DNA from 3 places in the Chryseobacterium tongliaonense genome. Region 1 is predicted to be linked to each of the others. Evidence: riboswitches for the same ligand, from Rfam matches in the RefSeq annotation. Region 1 holds a riboswitch; each other region holds the start of a gene.
The links. A riboswitch is a leader RNA that binds a small molecule or an ion and turns the genes downstream of it on or off. The one in region 1 is predicted to bind cobalamin.

Region 1 (8,071 bases):
ACCTTCCAATGATACTCAGGCTCCGACAACTGTCACCGGTCTTACCGTTTCAGGAAAAACATCGAGCAGCGTTTCTCTTTCATGGAATGCATCAACAGATAACATAGGTGTTTCTTCATATGCTGTTTATATGAACGGAAGCCTGAAAACTACCGTAAGTTCTACTTCAACAACCGTTACAGGATTAAGCTCTTCTACCTCTTATACTTTCTACGTGGTAGCAAAAGATGCTGCAGGAAATTCTTCACCCAACAGCTCTACGGTCTCCGCAACGACAGATTCAGGAACAACAACTCCACCAACCAACTGTGTAAACGAAACTTTTGAAACCATTCCGACAGGAACTTCATCAAGTTATTCTACAAGAACATGGACTAACGGCGGAATTACATGGACTGCAACTGATGCAAGAACCGATCAGACTATTTCGAATAAAGCAATCACAGTAAGAGACGGGTCTTTAAAATCAAGCAGTTCTGCCAATGGTATCGGATCTTTAACGGTAACTACCCAATTAAAATTCACCGGAAGCAACGGATCTTTTAATGTTCTGGTAAACGGTACGCAGGTAGGAACCATTCCTTACAGCACTACAGCTACAACAACAACTATTAACAATATTAATGTTTCAGGAAATGTAGTGGTAACTTTGGATAATACTTCTACAAGCAACAGAGTGGCAATTGATAATTTAAGCTGGGCTTGTTATTCGGGAACGGCAAAACAAAGCAATGCTTTTTCTTCTGAATTAAAAGCTGAAACTGAAACTTTACAGGTGTATCCGAATCCTATTTCCAACCAGGAGATTTTTGTAAAAGGAGATGTAAAAAACATTCAGAAAGCTGAAATTTATAACCTTCAGGGGAAAGTGATGCAGACAATTGATCAGCCTTTTAAAAACAGCAGAAATTCAATCAGAATTAAAAGTTTAGAGCAGGGAGTTTATCTTCTGAAGCTGGATCATTCTACTTTGAAATTTATTGTTAAGTAAGTAAAGAAATTTAAACATAAAAAATCCTCCTCTTAAATTAAAAGAGGAGGATTTTATTTTATCAGGATCCGGCATCAGGGAATCAGTACTGCTCTGCCTTTGATTTTTCCTTCCCGCAATTTATCATAAACTTCATTGGCTTCATCCAGCTTGTATTTTTCAATTTCAATATGGATCTTCTTTTGTCTTGCCAGGCCTACCACCTCCATTAATTCTGTTCTTGAACCCCAATAAGGATTAGTCATGCTTACTCCGAAAGGAAGCCCGGCCATATTATACTGGTAATGCCCACCGCCTAAGCCTACGATGGTAAGGTCACCATCCAGGCTTACTATCTTAGTCCCTAATTCTATCGTGGAGGTAGCACCTACAAAATCTAAAACCACTTTTGCTTTTTTAATTCCTGTAATTTTCTGAATCTGTTCTGCGGCATCAGCATCTTTTGAGTTTACAACGTAAGAGGCACCCAATTCTTTGGCAAACGCCAGTTTATCATCGGTTACGTCACAGGCAATAATTTCTGCCCCACTAATTTCTTTTAAAATCTGTAAAGCCACGTGTCCAAGTCCACCGACACCAATTACAACAACATATTCATCTGCCATTAATTTATGCAGTGACCGCTTTATTGCAGAATAAGGAGTAAGTGCCGCATCGGTAAGCGGAGCTGCAATTACAGGATCCAGATCATAAATAGGGACCAACAGACGAGAAGATGGAACAAGCATATATTCCGCCATACCGCCGTTTAGTCCTAATCCGCCACCATAAGCCATTTCAGACTGATGGTCACAGTAATTTTCTTTAGATTGCTGACAGGGTTTGCAATGCCCGCATCCCCATGGTCCGTAAACTAAAACAGCATCTCCTTTTTTATAGCCTTTCACACCGGAACCTATTTCTTCTATCCAACCTGCATTTTCATGTCCCAGCGTAAAAACAGAACCTGAAACTGTTCCTTCATCAATAATATGAAGATCTGAGTGGCAAACTCCTGCTCCTCCGATCTTCAATAAAACTTCTTCTCCTGATGGTTTTGGTACTTCCATATCATTCACAACACGAACATCTTTGTGCCCGAAAAAACGTACTGCTTTCATAAGATGAATATTTTTAAGTTATATTCTTCAATTTACGAACAATATCCTGTTTTTACTCTGTAAATTATGTTAAATAAGTTTGACCTTTCACAAAAAAAGACCGCAATATGCGGTCTTTCTGTTTTTTATAGTACGTTGAATTACTGTCCCATAATTTCTCTCATCCTTTCCTGGATCATCTGAGGATCTGACATCCCTTCCCAACCGAACATTGCAATCATTACGATATTAGCCAAAAGGTTTAATGAGCTCAGAATAATACCGATGATACACAATATTCTACCGGTACTTAAATTGCTGTAATCTGAATAAAGATCAGGATTTTGCTGATATAAGGCATTATCTTTTTTGTAAAGGGATAATCCTATAATCCCTGTAATAATTCCTACGATCCCGTAACAGCAACATCCGATAATCGATACGATTCCCAAAACAAGCACAGCTGTAGCATTGGGCAATTTTTGTTGATTCATAGTTTATGATTTTAATGTTTATTAATTATATATAGATAAAAAAATGTTTGTAAAAGTAAGCAATTACCATTATAACCGAATTAATAACGGCTAAAAAAATAATTACATTTCCATAATTTCTTTTTCTGTCAATAAAGTTGAGTCCTACCGTAAATAAAAAAAGCAATAAGGTATACACTGCAGGAAACATGTGGAACGCTTCGGAAAACCTTCCTTCAAATACCATTACAATCGCTCTTTGAGCACCACAGCCAAAGCATTCTATTCCTAAGAATTTTTTGCTTGGGCACGGCAACATAAAGTCTTCGATCTTCATTTCTTTTATTTTTTATTTAAATCAGGCTGATAAAATTAAGAAGAAATTTTCGCTCTTAAATACTGATGTGGAAAAAAACAGTCTTCTTTCATTTCAAATGAGCCCTGTACCGCAATATACGGGTTTCTTAAAATCTCTCTGGCTATAAATATCAGATCGGCATCACCTTTTTGCAGAATTTCTTCAGCCTGTCCAATTTTTGTAATCAATCCTACTGCTCCGGTTTTTACATCTGCTCCATTCCTTACTTCTGAAGAAAAAGGAACCTGATAACCGTCAAAAACAGGGATTTTTGCTCCATGTATATTTCCGCCACTGGAAACATCCACCAAATCAACCGCATGTTTTTTCAGCTCTTTTGCCAATGCTACACTATCTTCAATACTCCAGCCGTTTTCTGCATATTCCGTTCCTGAGATCCTTACGAATAAGGCTACATTTTCATTAAGCTCTTCATTCACCGCATCCACAATTTCCAGTAAAAACCTGATTCTGTTTTCAAAGCTTCCGCCGTATTCATCAGTCCTGATGTTGGATAAAGGTGATAAAAACTGATGAACCAGGTAACCATGCGCTCCATGAATTTCAATCACATCAAAACCTGCTTTAACCGCCCGTTTTGCTGCTTCTTTAAAGTTTTGTACCTGATTTTTAATTTCTTCAACAGTCAGCACATGAGGAATCCTTTCTGTAGGGTGATAAGGAATCGGGCTTGGCGCTACTGTCTCCCATCCTTCTTCAACCGGAATCTGGATATTATTCCATGTAGAACCTTTCCTTCCGGCATGAGCCAGTTGGATCCCTATTTTACTTTCTGAATTTGAATGGATAAATTCAACAATTCCCTGAAGTTTATCTGCCTGCTCATCATTCCATATTCCCATACAGTGATTGGTAATTCTTCCGCGGGGCTCCACGCCTGTTGCTTCCACCATAATTAAACCGGTTCCGCCCTGTGATCTGCTTCCGTAATGCACAAAATGGAAATCATTTGCTATTCCGTTTTCACATGAATACATGCACATCGGGGACATTACCCATCTGTTTTTCAGTTCAACATTTCTGAATTTTATTGAAGTATATAACATTTCCGAATTGAATTTTGAAATTAAAATTATGAAGGATAAATAGAGTTGTCCACGTTATTAAAAAGAACTAATTTTATCCCCCTTTTTTAGTTTCACAATATATGAAAAAAGACATACAGATCGATTACGAATATTTTAAAAATAGCAGTGAATTAAGCGATATTGAGAAAAAACTTCTCGACAGGGCCAAACAAGCCAGGGAAAATGCATACGCTCCTTATTCCCAATTTTTGGTGGGCTGCTCTGTTCTTTTGGAAAACGGAGAAATATTTTCCGGAAACAATCAGGAGAATGCTGCTTTCCCATCAGGACTTTGTGCTGAGAGAACAACTTTATTCTGGGTGGCTGCTAATTTTCCGGATCAGAAAATCAAAAAGATCTTCGTAGTGGGAGGCCCAAGAGAATTTCATAAAAAAAATCCGCCAATCCCGCCTTGTGGAGCCTGCAGACAAAGCTTAATGGAATATGAGACCAAGCAAAATGAAAATATTGATCTTTATTTTTCAAGCATGAATGATGAAGTAGTCAAAGTACACGCCATTAAAGATCTGCTTCCGTTTTATTTTGACGCTACTTTTCTGTAATCATCGATAAGGATGAAGAGCAAGTTTGATTTTTGCTTTTCAGCTTTTTTGCCATTTTACAAATAAAATTGTCTATTCTTTTTAAAAACTTATATTTGCAAAAATTTTGGTTTTCAATCTATTGAAATGAAAAGGGAATTGGGTGTGACTCCCAAACTGTCCCCGCAACTGTAGATCACAATAAAAACTTCCATAATAAACCACTGTGAAAACGGGAAGGTATGGAAAAGTGAAAGTCAGGAGACCTGCCAGAATTAAAATTTAAAAAATATATTGCTTTCGGAGGAAAAGTAAAATAGTAATGAAAAGATCTTTAGTACTTTTTTTATCGTCATACAGTTATTTTCTTTGTTTCGGACAGGAGAAGACCATTGATACGGTCTATATTTTTGACAACCAGATGAACAAGGTTAAACTTTTTCATAAGGTTACAACCATCACTCCTCAGGATGTTGAGAAAAACTCTACCAACCTTTCAGAGCTTTTACGTTTCCAAACCAGCGTTTATATTAAGGAAAACGGGCGTGGAGCCGTATCTTCCCCTTCTTTCAGAGGAACGACGGCACAACAGACCGCTTTTGTCTGGAACGGGATCAATATTAATTCAAACTTTCTTGGTCAAGGCGATGTTAATAATATCCCGTTGTTCGGTTATGACCAGCTTGATATAAAAGCAGGTGGCGGAAGTGTTATTTACGGAAGCGGAGCAATTGGGGGAAGCATTCATTTAAACAATAATCTGGATTTTAACAGCGGGTTTCATGCTTCTTTATTTTCAGAGGCTGCGTCATTTAATACTTATAATAATTTTGCAAGAGCTTCATACAGCAATGATAAGCTGAGCTTTAAATTTTCGGGGAATCATGCAATCAGTGAAAATGATTATGAGGTAAAGGAATCACAGAATTATATCAACCGTAACGGAAAGTATTCAAATACGAATTTCAATTTTGCAGCTGCTTATAAAATTGCCCCACATCAGCAAATTTCATGGATTTCAGAGTTTTTTAACGGAAATCAACATTACCCTGTTTTTTTCGACAGCCAGACAAGAACAAAATATGAAACCCAGAATATACGCAGTCTGATTTCCTGGGACTGGAATAACTCAAAATTCAGGAATTCATTTAAAGCTGCCTATACGGAAGAAAACTTTCAGTATTACGGAAATATCAATGAACCCAAAACGAGCGGCGGGACAGGAAAAAATTATATTTTAAAAAATGACTTCAATTATTTTTTAAGTCCAAAATGGAATATCAACCTCATCACTGAATTTCAGGTGAATAAAGGAGAAGGCTATCAGTCAGGAATTGGAGATGTAAGCAGAAATGTGGGCTCTGTTTCCGGATTGGTACGTTATTTTGCTACGAAAGATTTACGTTTTGAAGGTGGTGTAAAAAAAGATTTTGTTGAGGATATCAGTTCGCCCCTGTTATTTTCTTTTTCAGGAGCATGGAATGCTTTAAAATGGTATACGGTTGATCTGAATGTATCAAGAAATTTCCGTTTCCCATCTTTTAATGACCTGTACTGGCAATCGGGAGGAAATGTTAATTTAAGACCGGAAACTTCTTATCAGTTTGAACTGAGAAGTCAGTTTAAAGTTGCTGACATCAAACTTTCGGTAACTCCGTATTACATGAAAATCCGTGATATGATCACCTGGCTACCTTCTTCTTCAGGATATTACCAGGCAACCAATACCTATGAAGTGGAATCTTATGGATTGGAATCCCAGATAGAATATTATAAAAAGTTTGGGAAGCATAGTTTAAAGGCCAATGTAGGGTATTCTTATACCCGATCTACCAATCTTGAACTCCAAAAACAGCTGATGTATGTCCCTTATCACAAATTCTTTGGAAATATCGATTATCAGTATGATTTTATGAGATTATACGTGCAGGGAATGTTTAACGGACTTACCTATACCGATACCAATGAAAAAAGAAGCGATGCCCTGGATCCGTATTTTGTAATGAATGCCGGATTGTCTGCAACAATTCTTAAGAATTATACTGTAGGAATCAAGGTCAATAATATTTTTGACCAGGTTTATAAGACAGTGGCTTATTATCCAATGCCCAAAAGAAATTACAGTATCAATCTGAATATCAATTTTTAAAATAAATATAGTAATGAAAATGAGAAAAATTTTATCTCTTGTATTTGCTTCGGCTTTACTTTTTAATGTCGCCTGTAGTGACGACAATAACGACTACGTTATAGATTCGAAAGGAACCTATGAAAACGGAATATTTATCGTAAATGAAGGTGGATTTTCAACACCTACGTCAGAGGTTTCTTTTATCAGTAATGATTTGGGAACTCTTGACAATAAAATCTACGCCAGAAATAACAGCAATGAAATATTGGGTAATGTCTTACAAACCATAGGTTTTAACGGAGACAACGCTTATCTTGTTTCCAATGTTCCGAATAAAATTGACATTGTCAACCGTTATTCTTTTAAGAAACAAGCTACGGTAACAGCTAATCTTAGTAATCCGAGATACATTGCTTTTTCCGGGAACCAGTATTACGTGACCAACAATAATTTTTTCGACGTAATGAAACTGAATGTTTACAATAATGATAATTCTTTTGTAAAGAGCATCAGTTTTGACAGATCTGCTGAAAAAGTAGTGGAAGCCGGCGGAAATATTGTAGTACAAACCGATGGTATAACGTATGAGACAACTCCGCCTTATAACGAATTAGCTACAGGATACACGATTACCATTGTAAAACCATCTACCAATACAGTGGATAAAACCGTTACCTTACCAAGCAACGGGATCATCAGAGACCTGATTTCATACAACGGAAGTGCTTATGTACTTGCATCCAGTAACACCAACTCATATATCTATAAAATCAACCCATCGACCGGGACTTTTACAACAGCAACAATCACCGGACTTCCACAGGTACAAAAGCTAAGAGCTGATGGAAATAAATTTTATTTCTCAGATAACGGTAACAAAATCTATTCAATGAACGTAGATTCTACCCTTCCTTCTGCTCCGATCGTTACAACACCGGGAAATCTTTACGGATTCAACGTGATTGACGGTAGAATTTATGCTTCTGATGCGAGCTTTACAGCGGATAGTAAAGTAAATGTTTACAATGCCAGCAACGGTTCATTGTTAAAATCTTTTACTACAGGAATCGGGACAAGCGGATTCTATAAAAACTAAGAATTGCGCATCAAGCGTATAAAATTTTAATTTTTTCATCATTTGTGTTCCGGGCGGCTTCTTCGAAGCCGCTCGGATTCATTTCAATCCTAATAAAAAATGAGTTCTCAAATTAATTTCGGGAACTCATTTTTATTCATATTTGAATTTATATCTAGATTTTCAAGCCCAGTTTTTCAGCTTCACCGATCACAAATTTTTTAGCTTCTTCATGATCATTAAGGATTTCACCTTCCAGAATGGCTTCTTTCACTTTTTCTTTAAGGATACCGATTTCACGGCCAGGTTTAAGATCAAACATCGTCATGATTTC
Region 2 (8,071 bases), on a different contig from region 1:
CATGGGATAGTTCAGGACCACATCATAATATTGGTTGAAAATATTATTGACTTCAAGGCTGGCTTTAAATTCGTGGGAGTTCCATTTGATTTTTTTCTGAACCGATAAATCGTGGGTATACCAGGGCTGGATATAATTATACTGTATATTATTCTGCTGCCCGTCATACCGCTCCCCGACATACACAAAACTATAATTGAAGCTCCAGTCTTTATAATCTGCCATCATTGTGAAATTCCCGCTGTGCCATGGTGTATATGGAATCTGATCCCCGAAATAGGATTCACTCCTGTCTGAAAAATCCCTCGCACGCTGATAGGTATAGTTCAACTGTGGCCTCAGGATTACTTTTCCAAAATCTATCTGAGTCTGCACATGAACATCTGTTCCGAGGATTTCTACGCTTCCAAGGTTCAGCATCATCCAACGGAACAGGTTTCCGGTAGGTGCAGCAATGATTTTATTTTCCACCTTATTGAAATAGCCGTCTATTTTGGCATAAATCCCTTTAAAAATTGGGCTTTTAAATGTTTTTTCATAAGTAAATCCCAGGTTATACTGATTGGTAAATTCAGGTTTAAGTGCCACATTTCCGATTACGGTGTAATACAGGTCATTGAAAGTAGGCATTCGGAATATTCTTTTGTAAAAAGCCCTTATGGTAAGATCCCTGGAATCAAATGGCTGATAGGATAAAAATGCTGACGGGGTCCATTCTGTTTTATCAGGAGATTTTGAATTTTTTTCTACATTTTCATGAACAAAAGTTCCTAAAACACTTCCTAAAAATTTAAGACGGTTCCATTGATACGTGGTTGCAAAAGCGACAAGTGAAGTATATCGGGTAGGATAAGAGAAATTAGTAAGGTCTGCATCGAGATTATTGTACTGAAAATCTACGCTCACACTGACATCCCAATCGGAAGTAATGGAATACAGATTGGATGAAGAAACATAAGCTTCTCTCTGGATGTATGTATTCCGCGCAGGGTAAGCGGTTTCCGTAGAAAGAGTATCTGCATAGAACGTATAATCGTAGGCAAATTTAGCTTTAAGCTGGGTCTCGAATTTTGGGAAAAGCTTTTTCCGGATGCTTCCCTGAGCAAAATAAGAATTGTCCCTCAGCCGCTGCCCTCTTCCTCCAAAACGGTTATTGACAATCGCTGCGGGAATTCCACGGTCAGACAGGTATCCGTATCCTCTTACGGTCCAGCTTCCGTCTTTCATCTCACCGTGGATACTGGTTTCAAAGCGTTTTGAAGTAATATCGGAATCAAACCTTTTGGCAATGGTGTCATTGGCTATTTCACCATCAGGGTATTTCTTTTTATACCTGAATTTGTAAATACCGTCACTCTGCAAAAATTCAGAACTGAAACTCGCTGAGATTTTCTCAGAAATTTTCTGCTCTAAACGAAATGAAGGATTAAATAGATCAATTGAAGAGTTTTTAAATTTCAGTACCAGATTGGTTTTCCTGTTTCCTTTAAAACCGGGAACTTTAGGCTGTAAATAAATGGAACCTGAAGACCCGAAATCTTTAGCCGGCTGGAAAATCTCACTTTTCTGTCCGTTATATAAAGAGATTTCCTCAAGGTCATCAAGGGAATATCTTCCCAGATCCACCACTCCGTTTTGTGCATTTCCGATCTGGATTCCGTCATAAAAAACACCTACATGCTGACTTCCCATACTCCGGACATTCACGGTTTTCAAGCCTCCGATTCCGCCATAATCTTTGATCTGAATTCCCGCAAAATAACGCAAAGCATCTGCCACAGACTGGCTGTTGAGCCTTTCCAGCTGCTCACCTGATAAAACCTGAGCCGGAAGAATCTCTTTAAAATTCTTTTTCTGAATGCTCACAGGAATGATCATCTGTTCCCTGATTGTGTCTTTCGACTGGGAGCAAAAGAGTTGTGCTATTACCACAAACACTGTGATAAAAGTTTTATGGTATCGTAAAGTATAATTTGTCACCATTAGCTCATTGGAATAATGATAACGCTAATGGATATAAGAAAAACAATGATAAGGCACAGTTATAGCTGCACAGAATCATTATTGTCCTAAGCTTTATTCCACGAAAGCGTCAAACGTTATATCTTCTGGCAGGTCTTCTGACTTACTCCGTTTCTGAAATCCTTCCCATTAAAAAACAGTGGATATATTCTTCAAAAACTTTGGTGTGGAGCTTACAGCAGCGGGTCTGTTCCGGATTTTCACCGGATTCCCTTTTAAGCGCTTTTTATGGCTCACCAGATTGCGGCAAAGATAGAAAATTCCCGACATAAACAAATAGATCTGGCAACAAAATGATTTTCAGACGAATAAACGATGTATTTTGTAATAAAGCATGTAATTTATTAACGCAAAGTTTCATTTTTACAATTGAATATTCTTAGTTGAGCAAAGATTAATCAATTACAAGTTGTTGGGTTAAGCACATTGATAAGCTTACCATCTTCCAAATAAAACTTTGCGTTACATAAATTCAGATTTTTTTAAATATTAAATTCCAAAATTGATAAAAACAGAAAACCGGGATTTGGCTTCAATATCTCCACCGGCCAGTTGAGTATAGACAGGAAGCATTATTTCACTTCCCAGGCTCCATTTTTTATAAACTGCTTCAAAGCCCAGCTTTCCATAGAGCGCACTACCGGTTGTATTCGGTAAGGCTTCGTCAAACTGTTTATTCCGGTCATAAACTTCACCCTGCATTCCGGTTTTACCTGAAAAAATGATATTATCCGTTTTATACAGTTGGTAAAATCCGGTCGCAGCATAATTCCATTGATTTCCAAACCGGTAGTTTTTCTTATTTTCCGTTTTAAGAGTGTAATCCATATTGAAAAGCAGAGCTATTTTATTTTTCTGGTATTTATAATTTAAAACCATCTGATAATCCCAGCTTCCGGTTCCCAACTGGAAACTCGGGTTGAGTCCGGTGATTCCCTTTTCGTCAAATTTCCCTAACGGAACTTTGAGCCCGAAGCCACCATTTAGCTGATGAAACGAATCTTTGGAATTCAATAACTGGTAAATTCCCATCAGGTTTAAATCCCCGACCCCGCTGATTCTGATATCACCCTGCATTGTTTTTTTCTCATGAAAATGAAACGGCAGGCTTGTATAAACGCTCAGCTTCTTGGTTACCGGAATTTTCCCCCACAACTGAATGGTATTGAAGTACTGATCCTGTGTTAAATCTTTTACAAACAGGTTTTCTTTAGCTTTATAATGCTGGGCGAAATACTTGATCCCTATAAACTGAGGGTTCAGTAAAGACTCAAATCCGGACGAACCGTTTCCTGCGGCACAACCGCACGCATCACATTCGTCATTAAATAATAAAACGGGACTGAAATCATGATTCTGAATTTCAATGCTGTCTTTGATCATATTAGCTTTACCCATATTGAATAACAGCAAAGTGAATAATGTAAAAATTATATTTTTCATGTCTTTTATCATTTATTCCGAGAATTTTGGATTGGTAATAAAACTTTTATCCGATAGTGTTTTCAGGAAAGCAATGACAAACTGTTTTTCCTGGCTGTTCATCGGAATTCCCAGATGCCCGTTTTGTTTAAGCAAAGGATCGAGATTTGCATAATTCTCTACTTGATCCGAATAAAAATTAAGTACCGCATCCAAGCTGTAAAACCTGCCATCATGCATATATGGTGCTGTATATTCTACATTTCTCAGGCTCGGCACCCTGAATTTCATCCAGTCATTCTGATCAAGAGTCACTCTGTAGCGGCCGGCATCTTTAAACTGGGTATTGTAGTACATTCCTGTATTCCTGAAGCTTTCATCAGTGAATAATTCCCCGCTGTGACATGAAGCACACTTTTGCTGGAATAAAGCCATTCCCTGAGATTCCTGTGAAGTCAGGGCTTCTTTCCCCTGTTTGTAGCGGTCATACTTTGAATCTGCGGAGATCATGGTAATCATAAATTGTGATAAAGCCTTTAAAACTCTTTCACCTGTTATATTTTCGTCTCCGTAAGCCGCTTTGAAGAGCTTTTTATATTGAGCATCTGGGCTTAGCTTGGAAATGACTTCCGGCATCGAGCTATCCATTTCATTCACGTCTGTAATCGGAATAATCGGCTGCTCATTCAAATTATGAATCACACCGTCCCACATATACCGTTTTAAAAATGCCATATTCTGAATCGGTGGTGCATTTCTGATGCCTACTCTGTCATCCACACCATGGCTCACCGTATGCCCGTGATGGGTAAACGCATTTTCCTGAATATGGCAGAAACCGCATGAAATGGTATTGTTCCGTGAAAGTCTGCCTTCATAAAATAATTTCCGTCCCAGCTCCACACCATTCTTCGTTACCGGATTTCCAGACAAATCAGCACTCATTCCGGGAAAATAAAAAGGAAACTGAAGTAGGTACGCTTCATCTTTTTCCAAAGGCTCAATTACCTCATCCGAACATGATATGAAATTTAAAAGCACAGCAAAACTCCATATTAAGTTCAATAATATCCTGATCTTAGTCATTGTGAACATGGTCTACTTTAAACATTTTGGTAAGGTTATTCGTCACATTGACCAAGTGCGGGCTCGAGCCCATCATCATATCATTTGCTGCAGATAATGCAAGTGAAGTTTCTCCGCTTAAATATTGGTTTAAATCTGCCAGAATATGGATTGAAGGAGTGACAGTTCCCGTTACTCTTGCTGTTGTAGGCAGATCCAATGTAATTTCCCTGTACAGATCAGGCGTATTATTGGCTGAAACATTTCCCATATTTCCGGTGTGGTTCATGAATTCCGTGTCGGCTGAAGATGTTCCGTATTTTCCTTCGAGCTTTACAAAAACATAGCCGGCAGCCCATGACCACGACATCCCTTTGGCTTTTGCTTTGTTCCAGAATTCAGCCTGCCCGTTCTGCCCCAGCAAATAAGCATTTTGACTGATTCCCAATCCGAATTTTATTTTTTTGTAATTGTTTTTAGGAATTTCATTTAAATTCAGGTATACAATTCCTGCAACGGCGTCTGCCTGGTCTATGATAAAAGCCCCTTTATCCGGATTATTATCATTGTATTTAAATTCATTCCCGTTTTCATCAATCAGGCTGATATTGCTGATCACATATTTTAATGCTGAGAACTGATGTTTCTGGCCATCGGAAGAAGTTTGTACCGTCTGATTTAAAACAATATCTCCAAGGTTATTAAAACCGTTTTCAAATTTTATCTGAAGGTTTCCTGAAGAAACATTTTGTGGATCTTCATCATCGCTATTCCGGCATGATGAAAGTGCCAGTAAAGTAGTGGTAATAAGGAATAGCGATAAAAGTTTATAAATTTTCATTGTTGATTTTTTATGTTGAATACATTTTGAATTTGTGCAATAGAAATGCTTTCTGAACGGTAATACATTCAGTTTTCTTTAACCATAAAAGGCAAGATCAAATGATAGTTTCTTAAAAAACCGGAGGCCTGAAAATGTGTTTCAGGAACAGAAATGAGTAATCTGTTTTGTAGGTAAAAATGAAATTTAAAAACGAAAGGTTTCCCGTATTCTGAATTTCCGTGATTTCAGGAAGGATGTAAATATCAAGAATTTTCTGTCCTGAATTTTTTATTTTGTTTAAAGGGGAAGATTCGGTATCATTGGTCTTTGCAAGCTCTTTGCTCAGGTAACATTTTCCGTTACAATGAAGCTCGGGCCTGCTTTTATTGATACACAGAACGTTTGCGATATAATCATAATCTGCAGCATACTCCATAATGGGGATCAGAGGCCTGACCACGATATAAAAAGTAAGGAATATGCTGCAAATTAAGTTCATGAATTATTTTTTGTTTAAAGCATCTTCATATCTTTGGCTTACTGATTTCCAGTTCATCACATTCCAGATTGCCGTAAGATAATCGGCTCTTTTATTCTGATATTTCAGATAATAAGCATGCTCCCAGACATCGATTCCTAAGATCGGAGTTCCTTTTTCTTCAACAACATCCATCAGTGGATTATCCCGATTTGGAGTAGAAGAGACGAATAATTTTCCGTTTTTATCTACAGATAGCCATGCCCATCCCGAACCGAAACGGTCTGCTCCGGCTTTACTCATTTTCTCTTTAAAAGCCTCCATACTTCCGAAAGTTTCATTAATCGCTTTCAATAGTTTTGCTGATGGCTGGGTATTTTTTTCAGGTGTAAGCATCGTCCAGAAAAGCTCGTGATTATAGTGCCCGCCGGCATTATTCCTGATGGCCGGGCTTAATGCAGAAACTTTGGAAAGAATCTGAAATAAGCTTTCCTTTTCCTGCGGACTTCCGGCAATGGCTTTATTCAGGTTGGTTACATAGCCTGCAGCATGTTTTGTGTAATGGATTTCCATCGTCTGCGCATCGATAGAGCCTTCTAAAGCATTGTACGCATAAGGCAACGGGGTCTGCTTAAATTGTGCAAAAGCAAACTGTGCCGCAAAAACTGCAGTTAGTGCAGCTATTTTCATAATCTTCATAATGTTTTGTATTTATGGTTTAACATTTTTTGAAAGGAAGCTAAAGGTTGTCAACGAATTGGCTGAAATCTCTGCTTCTTACTTATTCAATAATTTCTTAATATCTTCAATCAGCTTTTCCCGATCGGGATGGTATTTTCCGGTAAGATTTGTTGTCTTGCCTTCTGGATCTTCATAATTGAGTCCTGAGTAATACAGAATCGGCATATTGTCTTTATTATATCTGCAACGGATGTTCCCTTCCTGATCTACCAGTGCGATCATTCCGCTGTGATTCAGACTTTCACCTTCGTCGTTTTCATCACCCACATAGATATTGAACTGATCTGCAAGGTTTCCGATATAATCCCTGTCTCCGGTAAGGAAATGCCAGTTCGGAGATTTTACGCCTACCCTTTTAGCATGCTGCTTTAAAACTTCGGGAGTATCGTTCAAAGGATCGATGCTTATGGAAATGATTCCAAATCCGGGATCATTGATTTCATCTTCAATTGCTCTCATATTACTGTTCATAATCGGGCAGATGGTAGGACATTTGCTGAAGAAAAACTCCACAAGATATACTTTTCCAAGCATATCGTTATTCGTAATTTTTTTATTATTCTGATCAGTCAGCTTAAAATCCGGAACCTTCATTACTGTATAAAGGTTCTTTTTAAAATAGCTCATTCCGAACCCTATTCCTAAAAAGATCAATGCAATCACAGCAATGGGAATGATAATCTTGCTTTTTACGTTTTTATTTTCCTTTTTATTTCTGGGCATACTTTTCAGGATTTTTGTTGAATTCATTCTTACAGGAAGCACTGCAAAAACCATACGTTTTATTTTTGTAGGTCGCCGTGAATTTTAAATAATCGGCGGTTTTCATATGGCATACAGGGTCTTCGGCATTCACCACTTTTACGTTCTTAAGATTTTCTTTTGGAGCATCCATGCTCTTTTTATGTTTTACTTTAGGCGTTTCCTGAGCACAGGAAAGCAATGATACTGACAGGAAAGCTGTCAAAATAACTTTAGATTTCATTTTAAATATAAATTGAAATTAATAATGGATTTAAATGGGGACAGATTGATTTAAACCAGATTTAATATCAGCATTCATTGACCATTAAGAATATTGAAGCAGCTAAGAAAGCCGAATCTTAATGATTAAAAAATAAATACCTATATTTTTAGTTTAAAATAAAAGTCTAAGCTAAAGGCGGATGGAATATCCGATTAGAAAATTCTGAGAGGTGGAAATTGAGATATCCTCTGTTGTTCGTTTTAATTAAAATATCAGGCTCATTGTTAGGTGAGAATGAAAAAATTTCGTTGGAAAGAAAGACATCTAATCCGGAAATCTTGATGGTTTGAGAATTGTTCGATTGTTTTTCTGTTTTAGCCAGTTCCTTTTCAACATAGCATTTTCCTTTACATGTTGATTGGGGAATATTTCTGTTTTCGCAGAGATTTTTGACTATATAATCATAATTCACCACATAATTCACCAATGGCAATATCGGGCGTACTGCAATGGCAAATATGACAAATATGGATATGAAAAACTTCAATGATTA
Region 3 (8,071 bases), 100 kb from region 1:
ATCGGAAAAGCAGAACCTATTTTAGAATACGTAATACTAAACCTGTAAGAAATTTAATATTTGACCTATCTTCCAAGTGGCTTTATGAAAGCCACTTTTTTTTATATCTTGCATTATAATTTTCAAAATGGATACTACATTAATTAATATTGTCTGTCTTATTTTACTGTTTCTGGGGGTCTTAGGAACTTTCCTTCCTGTCTTACCAGGATTATTGCTGAGCTTTTGCGGTTTATTAATCTATAAATTCGGGACGGATACCGATTTGCCGATGATCTATGTCTGGGCTTTCGGGATCCTTACGGCAGCTTCTGCTGTGCTCAATTATGTAATTCCTGCTAAAACCAATAAAAAATATGGCGGAACCACCTGGGGAAGTATAGGATCTGTCATTGGAACGATTGTCGGAATGTTTATCCCGATCCCGTTAGGTTTTTTAATCGGGATGTTTGCCGGAGTATTTATCGGGGAATTATTGCACGACAGCAAAGACATGGATAAAGCCCTTAAATCTACGAAAGGAGCTTTTATCGGGTTTATTTACGGAACCGGATTCAGTCTTGTAGTCGGTGTGGCAATGTTTTTGGTAGTAGTACTTAATATGCTTAATATTATTTAAAAAAAGAACATCATGTTACATAAAGCCATTATCTTCAGTTTAGGACTTTTGACACTTAGCGGCTGTAATGCCCAAAAAAAGGGAAAAACTTCAACGAAAACGTCTGCAACCTCCAATACAAAAGATACCAAAACAATGGAAAAAGAAGGAAGTACCCTTTATTTCAATGAGGGAGAGAACAGATTCCTGAAAGAATATCAGATGAATGTTACCTTTAAAGCGATTTCCGAAGACAGCCGTTGCCCGGAAGGAGTTAACTGTGTATGGGCAGGAGTTGCCGTTGCTGATGTTGAAGTCATGGGAACCGCAACAAGACCTGTTACTTTACGTTTGGCAACCACTGAGAATGCCGGCCGGAATTATTTCCAGTCTGCAGAATTCAACGGATATACTATTTCTTTGACGGATGTATCACCGTTTCCTAACGCGCAGGGAGGCACAAAAGCCCTGGCCGGAAAATATAAAATAGGGATCACTATCAAAAAGACCGGAGAAAAACCTACCATGAGATAGGCTTTTTCCCTTTTGAAACTAAATATTCATTAATTTTTGAAAAAGGTTTGCTCCCGAAAAAACCTCTGTGTACAGAAAATGGTGACGGGTGCGCCGATTTTAGAATAAAATGCTTAGCCGGATCGATGAGTTCGGCTTTTTTTTGTGCAAAAGCGCCCCATAATACAAAGACTACATTTTCTTTCTTATCGGAAATTTCTTTGATAATAAAATCAGTGAACTTTTCCCAGCCTAAATCTTTATGTGAATTCGGAGAATGGGCACGAACGGTCAGTGTAGCATTCAATAATAAAACACCCTGTTTTCCCCAGTCATCCAGCTCTTTTGAAGTTCTCTCGATTCCAAGGTCATTTTTTAATTCAATAAAGATATTTTTAAGCGAAGGCGGAGCGGTAACCTGTTCGGAAACAGAGAAACACAATCCATTAGCCTGATAATCATTATGATAAGGATCCTGCCCGATGATCACTACCTCAACATCGTCAAAAGGTGTCAGTTCAAGAGCCCTGAAAATTTGGTTTTTAGGTGGAAAAACTTTGGTTGTAGCATATTCCTGTTTTACTTTTTCCCAAAGATGGGTAAAGTATTCTGTGTTTTTTATCGGGGCTAAAATTTCTGTCCAGGTCATGTGAAAATGTGATAATTTGGAAATGAGTTAATTTGAGAATGCGGTAATGTTAAAACAATTACTTGTTCTTTTTTAATCTGAAAACGAGATTATCCGGAAAATCTTCATCTTTTTTATCTGCTTCCCAAATAAAATGATGTTTTAAAAGCAGTCCTTTTGAGTTATCATTCAACTTATGGGTAAAAGCTAAAATTTCCTCTAAATGCAATTCATTAAACCCGTAATCTAAAACAGCGCCTAAAGCTTCAGACATAATTCCTTTTCTGTGATAGTCAGGTAATAATTCATAGCCTACTTCTGCTGTTTTCCGGTCTTCAGAGAAGTTCCAGAGACAAATAGTTCCGATGAGATCAGGCTGATCCTTATTCGTAATTCCTAAATATACGGATTGATTATTTTTGGTTCTCTCTTTAATCGTTAAGATAAATTGCAGCGCGTCATAATTCGTTTTTGGCGAATTTCTATGTACAAACTTATTAATGATCTCGTTGCTTCTGATACGTAAAATATCTTCGACATTGGATTCATCAATATCTTTTAAAATTAATCGTTCGGTTTCCAGTTTCATATTCCAAATTTAGTAAAAGCTGAGTCATTCAAAAAATTATTCATATTCTTTATTTTCAAATCATCCTATTCTCAAATTAACTCATTTCCAAATTATCACATGATCATATTCACTTTTTCTCACTAAATTTGCAGTGTGTATATAAATAAAGAAGATTTAAACGAATTAGAGTTTCCGCAATTGCTCGCGGAAATTTCTCCTTTTGCGTATTCTCCGAAAACAAGAGAAAAAATCCTTCAACTTCGTCCGATGGAAATTGACGAAGCAGAACTTTCATTGAAAAAAACTTCGGAATATTTATCGAGTTTTGAAAGTTCAAATGCTATTCCGTTTGATGAGTATGAAGATATTGAGTCTGAGCTTAAGCTGATGCTGATTGAGAATTACCGTCTTGAAAACAATGCTTTCATCAAAATAAAAACGCTTACGGAACAGATAGGAAAACTTCAGAAGTTCTTCCCTACGATGCCGGAAACTTTCCCTAATTTAATGGAAGACGTTTCCGTACTGGAATTCAAAAAAGAGATTATTGATAAAGTTGATAAGGTTTTTAACCGTTTTGGTGAGGTAAAAAGTGAAGCTTCCCCGGTTCTTAAAACTTTAAGATCTGAGATCCAGATTGCAAAAAAAGCGATTCAGGAAAATTTCAACCGGGCCTTATTCAACTACGGTCAAAGTGATTTTCTGGATGACATCCGCGAAAGTATTATTGAAGATCAAAGGGTTTTAGCGGTAAAATCCGGATTCAAAAAAAGAGTTCCGGGAAGAGTGCTGGGACTTTCAAAAACCGGTTCTATTACCTACATCCAGCCGGACAGTGTTGTAAAGCATTATTTCAAGCTTCGGGAAAATGAAGAGGAAGAGAAAAAGGAGATTGATAAGATCCTGAGAAAACTGACTGCTGAACTGGCAGAATTCCAACCTCAGCTCTGGAGATACCAGATTTACATTTTTGATCTTGATTTAACGAGAGCCAAAGCTAAGTTTTCAGAAATGATCAATGGAGTTCTTCCCAAGATCAACCGTCATAAAACACTGCGATTAAGAGATGCATTCCATCCGCTATTGTGGTTGAGAAATAAAGCGGAAAACAAAACGATTTTCCCACAAACCCTTTCTTTAACGGAACACAACAGAATCATCTGTATTTCCGGACCGAATGCGGGCGGAAAATCCATTACCCTGAAAACGGTAGGATTATTACAGCTGATGATTCAGAGTGGCATTCTGGTGCCGGTGCATCCAAAGTCCGAAATGTTTTTCTTTGACAAGATCATGACGGATATCGGGGATAACCAGTCTATTGAAAACCATCTTTCGACGTATTCGTCAAGGCTGAAAAAAATGTCGGGAATCATCCGTGAATCTGATGCCAATACGCTTTTGCTGATTGATGAGTTCGGGACAGGTTCCGATCCTGAATTAGGTGGAGCATTGGCAGAAAGTTTCCTTGAGTTTTTCTACGATAAGAAGAGTTTTGCAATCATTACAACGCATTACACCAATATAAAACTGGTTGTGGAGCAGCTTCCGAATGCAGAAAATGCGGCCATGCTGTTTAATGAAGAAACCCTGGAGCCGATGTATAAACTGGAAGTCGGACAGGCCGGAAGCTCATTTACATTTGAGGTTGCTGAAAAGAATAAAATCCCGAGGTTTATTATTCATTCTGCCAAGAAAAAAGTAGAACATGACATTGTAAATCTTGATAAAACGATTGTCAAGCTTCAACAGGAAAAATTTGAGGTTGAAAAACTGAAATCCGATCTTGCAGAAAGAAAAGAATCTGTGGAAGATAAACGTGATAATCTGCAAAAACTGAATGACCAGCTTCAGCAGAAACTTTTTAATTTTCAAAAGCTTTATGAGGAAGAGCACCGTAAACTTCAGTTTGGAAATAAAATCGAAACTTTTATCGACAGCTATGTAAAGGGAAAATCAAGGAAGGATGTTGTAAAGGATTTTGTGAAAATTCTGGAACAGGAGAAATTCAGGAAAATCGGGGCTGATAAAGATGAAACCAAGCGCCTCCAGGTTGTCAAAAGAAAAATAACCCAGCAGCTGAAAAAAGAGGAAGTCATTGAAAAAATTACGGAAACCAACGAAAAGATAGAGGAAAAACGTAAAAGTGACCGTGCTGTCTGGATGAAAATAGGACAAAGGGTTCGCATTACCGGAAGCACCAGTGTAGGAACGATCGAGAAAATTTCACGAAACAAGGTCATTGTGAATTACGGAACTTTTAAAACAACTATTGATGCTGAAGAGCTGGAAAGAATTTAATTTATATATTTGAGCTGTTAAAAAATTTTCATGATGATTTCTTTAAGCAAAGCATTTTACCTATCCGTTTTCAGTGTGTTTTCTTTAGCATTTGTAAAAGGGCAGAATAAAGTTCCTTTTGGAGTTGTAAAGGCGGAAGAAGGCTATGCAATGGTGCGTGTTCCCAAGGATAACTACAGAAAAATTGTAGACAAAATCCGCATGCGCAGAGGAGATGTTTTTGTTTATGTAAAACCGGCTCCGGGAGAAACCGAGTGGATCTGGATAAAATATCCTGAAAAATCTGAAGTGGAAAAACCGTTTGTAAGATATGACAGTCTTAATAAAGAAGGAATGGTCAACAAAGAGCGTATTGCTTTTATTGATCAGCTTCCTCAATACACTCCTTCCAAATCTAAGAACGGACGATCACTGATTTTCACAGATAATAACAATCCGAAAATTCCGGCCGCACAAAGAAGTAAAGTGATCATCGATATTTATCCTTCCAATGCAAGCTACCGCAAACAGGAAAAGGATGCCAACGGAAAAATCCTTACGATAGATAAAATAAAGCCCTGGGGAATCGGAAATGAGCTTCCTGAAGGAATGACGGAAATCAAATCCATCAGAGTACAGCAACCGGGAAGAGGCTCTGTTTTTGTAAGAGAAGCGATAAAAAATATGTTTCAGCCGACCATGGACTTCAATAATATCGGAGTTACTTCCATTGATGATGATCATATCTTTCTATATATGATTAATGGTAGCGGTGAAAACAGATATACAACATTCTGGACAATAAAGGAAGGAAGGGTAATCAGCCAGATTATTTATAAAAATCCGGAATAATCCGTCAAATTCCTTATTTTTGTCACCGAAAAAGTTTTTAATACTTATTCATCACAGGAACTGGTTCTGTTTAAGTACAGATTAAAAGGGAATCGTGTGAAAATCACGAACTGTCGCGCAACTGTAAGTAACGAAAATTCTTTATTAAAAATCCACTGTACCGAAGTATGGGAAGGGAATAAGGAAGTTACAAGTCAGGAGACCTGCCTGTTTCTATAAACAAGAAACTTTCGCGATTTGAAGTTTATTGATCTGATGGATTGTTTCAGGAATCTCGAATGTTCCTGTCATCTTCCGTTTGTTCCAATATATTTCATTTCGTATTAATTTAATAATGAAATATGACTACAGAAGAAAAAATCCAAGCATCTGAAACCCGGATTTTCAAAGCGGTTTTCCCGAACACTACCAATCACTACGATACTCTTTTCGGAGGTACAGCAATGCAATTAATGGATGAAGTAGCTTTTATTACCGCAACCCGTTTTGCAAGAAAAAGAGTGGTAACTGTGAGCAGTGACAAAATCGATTTTAAAAAACCTATTCCGGCCGGGACTATTATAGAATTAATCGGAAAGGTAGCTCATGTGGGAACTACAAGTATGAAGGTAAATGTTGAAATTTATACCGAGCAGATGTATTCTTATGAAAGAGAGCGTGCTATTGTAGGTGATTTTACTTTTGTGGCGATTGATGAATTCAAGAAACCAATTCAGATACTATAAATTGTGAAGTTTCGGGCGGCCTGTGGCCGCCCGAAACCTATTTTATCTTTTAGTCCTCACAATAATCTGGGATATTATCTCAATAGTATTACCTCGAAGCGCCTTTGTCCGACTTCAAGAATCACCGGTTCAAAAATCTTAGTTTATCCCTGCGATAAATAAATCATCTCAAAACCTTCTCTGTTTCCAGACTTCTGTCTAATAACAGCTGAAAAGCTTCACCCATTTCATCCGAAGCTCTTGTGATCGCATTTTCCAGCATATTCCTGATCTGTTTTTCTGTAACTCCGGCCTCAGTCCAACTTTTTCCTGAAGTGTGGGAATTTAAAATAAAGGGCATAATCCGGTCTATGGCACACGCGAAAATAGCATCGGGTGTTTTTTCTTCCTCAAATTCCAGCCAGAGATTAAAAAACTCTGTGCTTAAAGGCTCATCCAATATCCCGAAAATATTCTGAGCTGAAATTTTTTCCCTTTCAAACTTCCCGATCATGGCTTTTTCATCAAACAGAAAGGTATCGCCTGCTTCTATTTCTACAAGATCATGAATAGAAAGCATCCTTATTACTCTTAATAAATCAATATCTGCCCTGTTTTTAGCGTAAGGATAAAGGATTTGGGCCAGAATAACAATCTGCCAGGAATGTTCGGCAGTATTCTCCCGTCGTGAATCATCTGCATTATAATTTCTTCTCTGTACATTTTTTAAAGCATCAACTGCTAAAATAAAATCGATTTCCTTTTGAATTTTCATCTTACAAAAATAGGAATAGTGATCCGAATTGTAAATTTTTCGGCTTTTATTTTAGATTAATTTTATAAACTCCAAAATTCGATTAAAATTTATTAACCTGATTATCAATTATTTAAACATACTTATATAAAAATTTCACTACTTTGTATTGCATATTACCATTTTATTTACATATCTTTGTAATGTAAAATTAGAATACGCTCATCTAGCTAGGGGCACAATTCTAAAAATATAACTAATTAAAAAACTTAATTGAGATGAATACTGAAAATACCAAAGCGCAAATGCGAAAAGGAATTCTGGAATTCTGTATTTTAAGTCTCATCAATCATCGCGAAATGTATGTTTCCGACCTTATAGATGAACTGAAAAAAGGAAAACTGGACGTTGTGGAAGGCACACTCTACCCTCTTTTAACAAGATTAAAAAACGGCGAGTTCCTTTCTTACAGATGGGAAGAATCTACAGGAGGACCACCCAGAAAATATTACCAAATAACAGAAAAAGGCAAGTTATTTTTGGACGAACTTCTAAATACCTGGAAAGAACTGACAGATTCTGTAAATCAAATCACTCAACAAAATTAAAAACAAAGCTATGAACAAGACACTCTCAATAGGACTCGCAGGTTTTTCTTTTACGATAGAAGAACACGCATACATAAAGCTCAGCGATTATCTTAATGCACTGAGAAGCTCTTTAGATGCTTCGGAAGCTGACGAGGTAATGCATGACATAGAAATAAGAATGGTTGAAATTTTCAGAGATTCTTTAGGAAAACGTGAAGTAGTAAACGACTCTGATGTAGAAAGAGTAATTGCTCAGATCGGAAGCCCTGAAAAAATTGAAGAACAGGAAGAAGCTTACTATTCTGAAAAAAATTCTAAAAAAACATTTACTTCAGGAACTGAATATACTGATAAAAAACAGTTGTTCCGTGACCCTGAAAGACAAAAAATAGCCGGTGTTTGTGCTGGGCTTGCCCACTACGTAGGAATGGATATTACTGCAATGAGAGCAATCTGGCTGGGAGTTTTCATCCTTGGAATATTTACAGCAGCAATTTCTTCTTCATTAATTGCACTGCTTTACATCATTCTTTGGATCGTACTTCCTAAAGCAGAAACCGCAGCAGATTTTTTGAAAATGA

Region 2: linked by a shared signal. The riboswitch ahead of AB8P06_RS03160 (TonB-dependent receptor plug domain-containing protein) and the one ahead of AB8P06_RS08415 (TonB-dependent receptor plug domain-containing protein) in region 1 are both predicted to bind cobalamin.
Region 3: linked by a shared signal. The riboswitch ahead of AB8P06_RS07935 (acyl-CoA thioesterase) and the one ahead of AB8P06_RS08415 (TonB-dependent receptor plug domain-containing protein) in region 1 are both predicted to bind cobalamin.

The regions. Positions count from the first base shown of each region.
Region 1 is NZ_JBGFFD010000003.1:201,422-209,492, forward strand. Features, by position in the region: gene AB8P06_RS08385 (endonuclease) at 1-991, shown strand, start outside; gene AB8P06_RS08390 (NAD(P)-dependent alcohol dehydrogenase) at 1,066-2,091, opposite strand; gene AB8P06_RS08395 (CCC motif membrane protein) at 2,232-2,564, opposite strand; gene AB8P06_RS08400 (DUF2752 domain-containing protein) at 2,590-2,880, opposite strand; gene namA (NADPH dehydrogenase NamA) at 2,916-3,968, opposite strand; gene AB8P06_RS08410 (cytidine deaminase) at 4,070-4,552, shown strand; cobalamin riboswitch at 4,643-4,819, shown strand; gene AB8P06_RS08415 (TonB-dependent receptor plug domain-containing protein) at 4,854-6,680, shown strand; gene AB8P06_RS08420 (DUF5074 domain-containing protein) at 6,700-7,758, shown strand; gene AB8P06_RS08425 (CCA tRNA nucleotidyltransferase) at 7,913-8,071, opposite strand, start outside.
Region 2 is NZ_JBGFFD010000001.1:672,696-680,766, reverse strand. Features, by position in the region: gene AB8P06_RS03160 (TonB-dependent receptor plug domain-containing protein) at 1-1,938, opposite strand, end outside; cobalamin riboswitch at 2,094-2,278, opposite strand; gene AB8P06_RS03155 (transporter) at 2,512-3,465, opposite strand; gene AB8P06_RS03150 (cytochrome-c peroxidase) at 3,478-4,530, opposite strand; gene AB8P06_RS03145 (MbnP family protein) at 4,523-5,350, opposite strand; gene AB8P06_RS03140 (hypothetical protein) at 5,463-5,831, opposite strand; gene AB8P06_RS03135 (superoxide dismutase) at 5,835-6,509, opposite strand; gene AB8P06_RS03130 (SCO family protein) at 6,588-7,328, opposite strand; gene AB8P06_RS03125 (YHS domain-containing protein) at 7,261-7,536, opposite strand; gene AB8P06_RS03120 (hypothetical protein) at 7,703-8,065, opposite strand.
Region 3 is NZ_JBGFFD010000003.1:97,617-105,687, forward strand. Features, by position in the region: gene AB8P06_RS07900 (peptidase associated/transthyretin-like domain-containing protein) at 1-48, shown strand, start outside; gene AB8P06_RS07905 (DUF456 domain-containing protein) at 128-619, shown strand; gene AB8P06_RS07910 (hypothetical protein) at 632-1,132, shown strand; gene AB8P06_RS07915 (uracil-DNA glycosylase) at 1,119-1,760, opposite strand; gene AB8P06_RS07920 (GNAT family N-acetyltransferase) at 1,819-2,328, opposite strand; gene AB8P06_RS07925 (endonuclease MutS2) at 2,464-4,611, shown strand; gene AB8P06_RS07930 (hypothetical protein) at 4,642-5,442, shown strand; cobalamin riboswitch at 5,487-5,667, shown strand; gene AB8P06_RS07935 (acyl-CoA thioesterase) at 5,784-6,167, shown strand; gene AB8P06_RS07940 (HD domain-containing protein) at 6,331-6,921, opposite strand; gene AB8P06_RS07945 (PadR family transcriptional regulator) at 7,179-7,508, shown strand; gene AB8P06_RS07950 (PspC domain-containing protein) at 7,519-8,071, shown strand, end outside.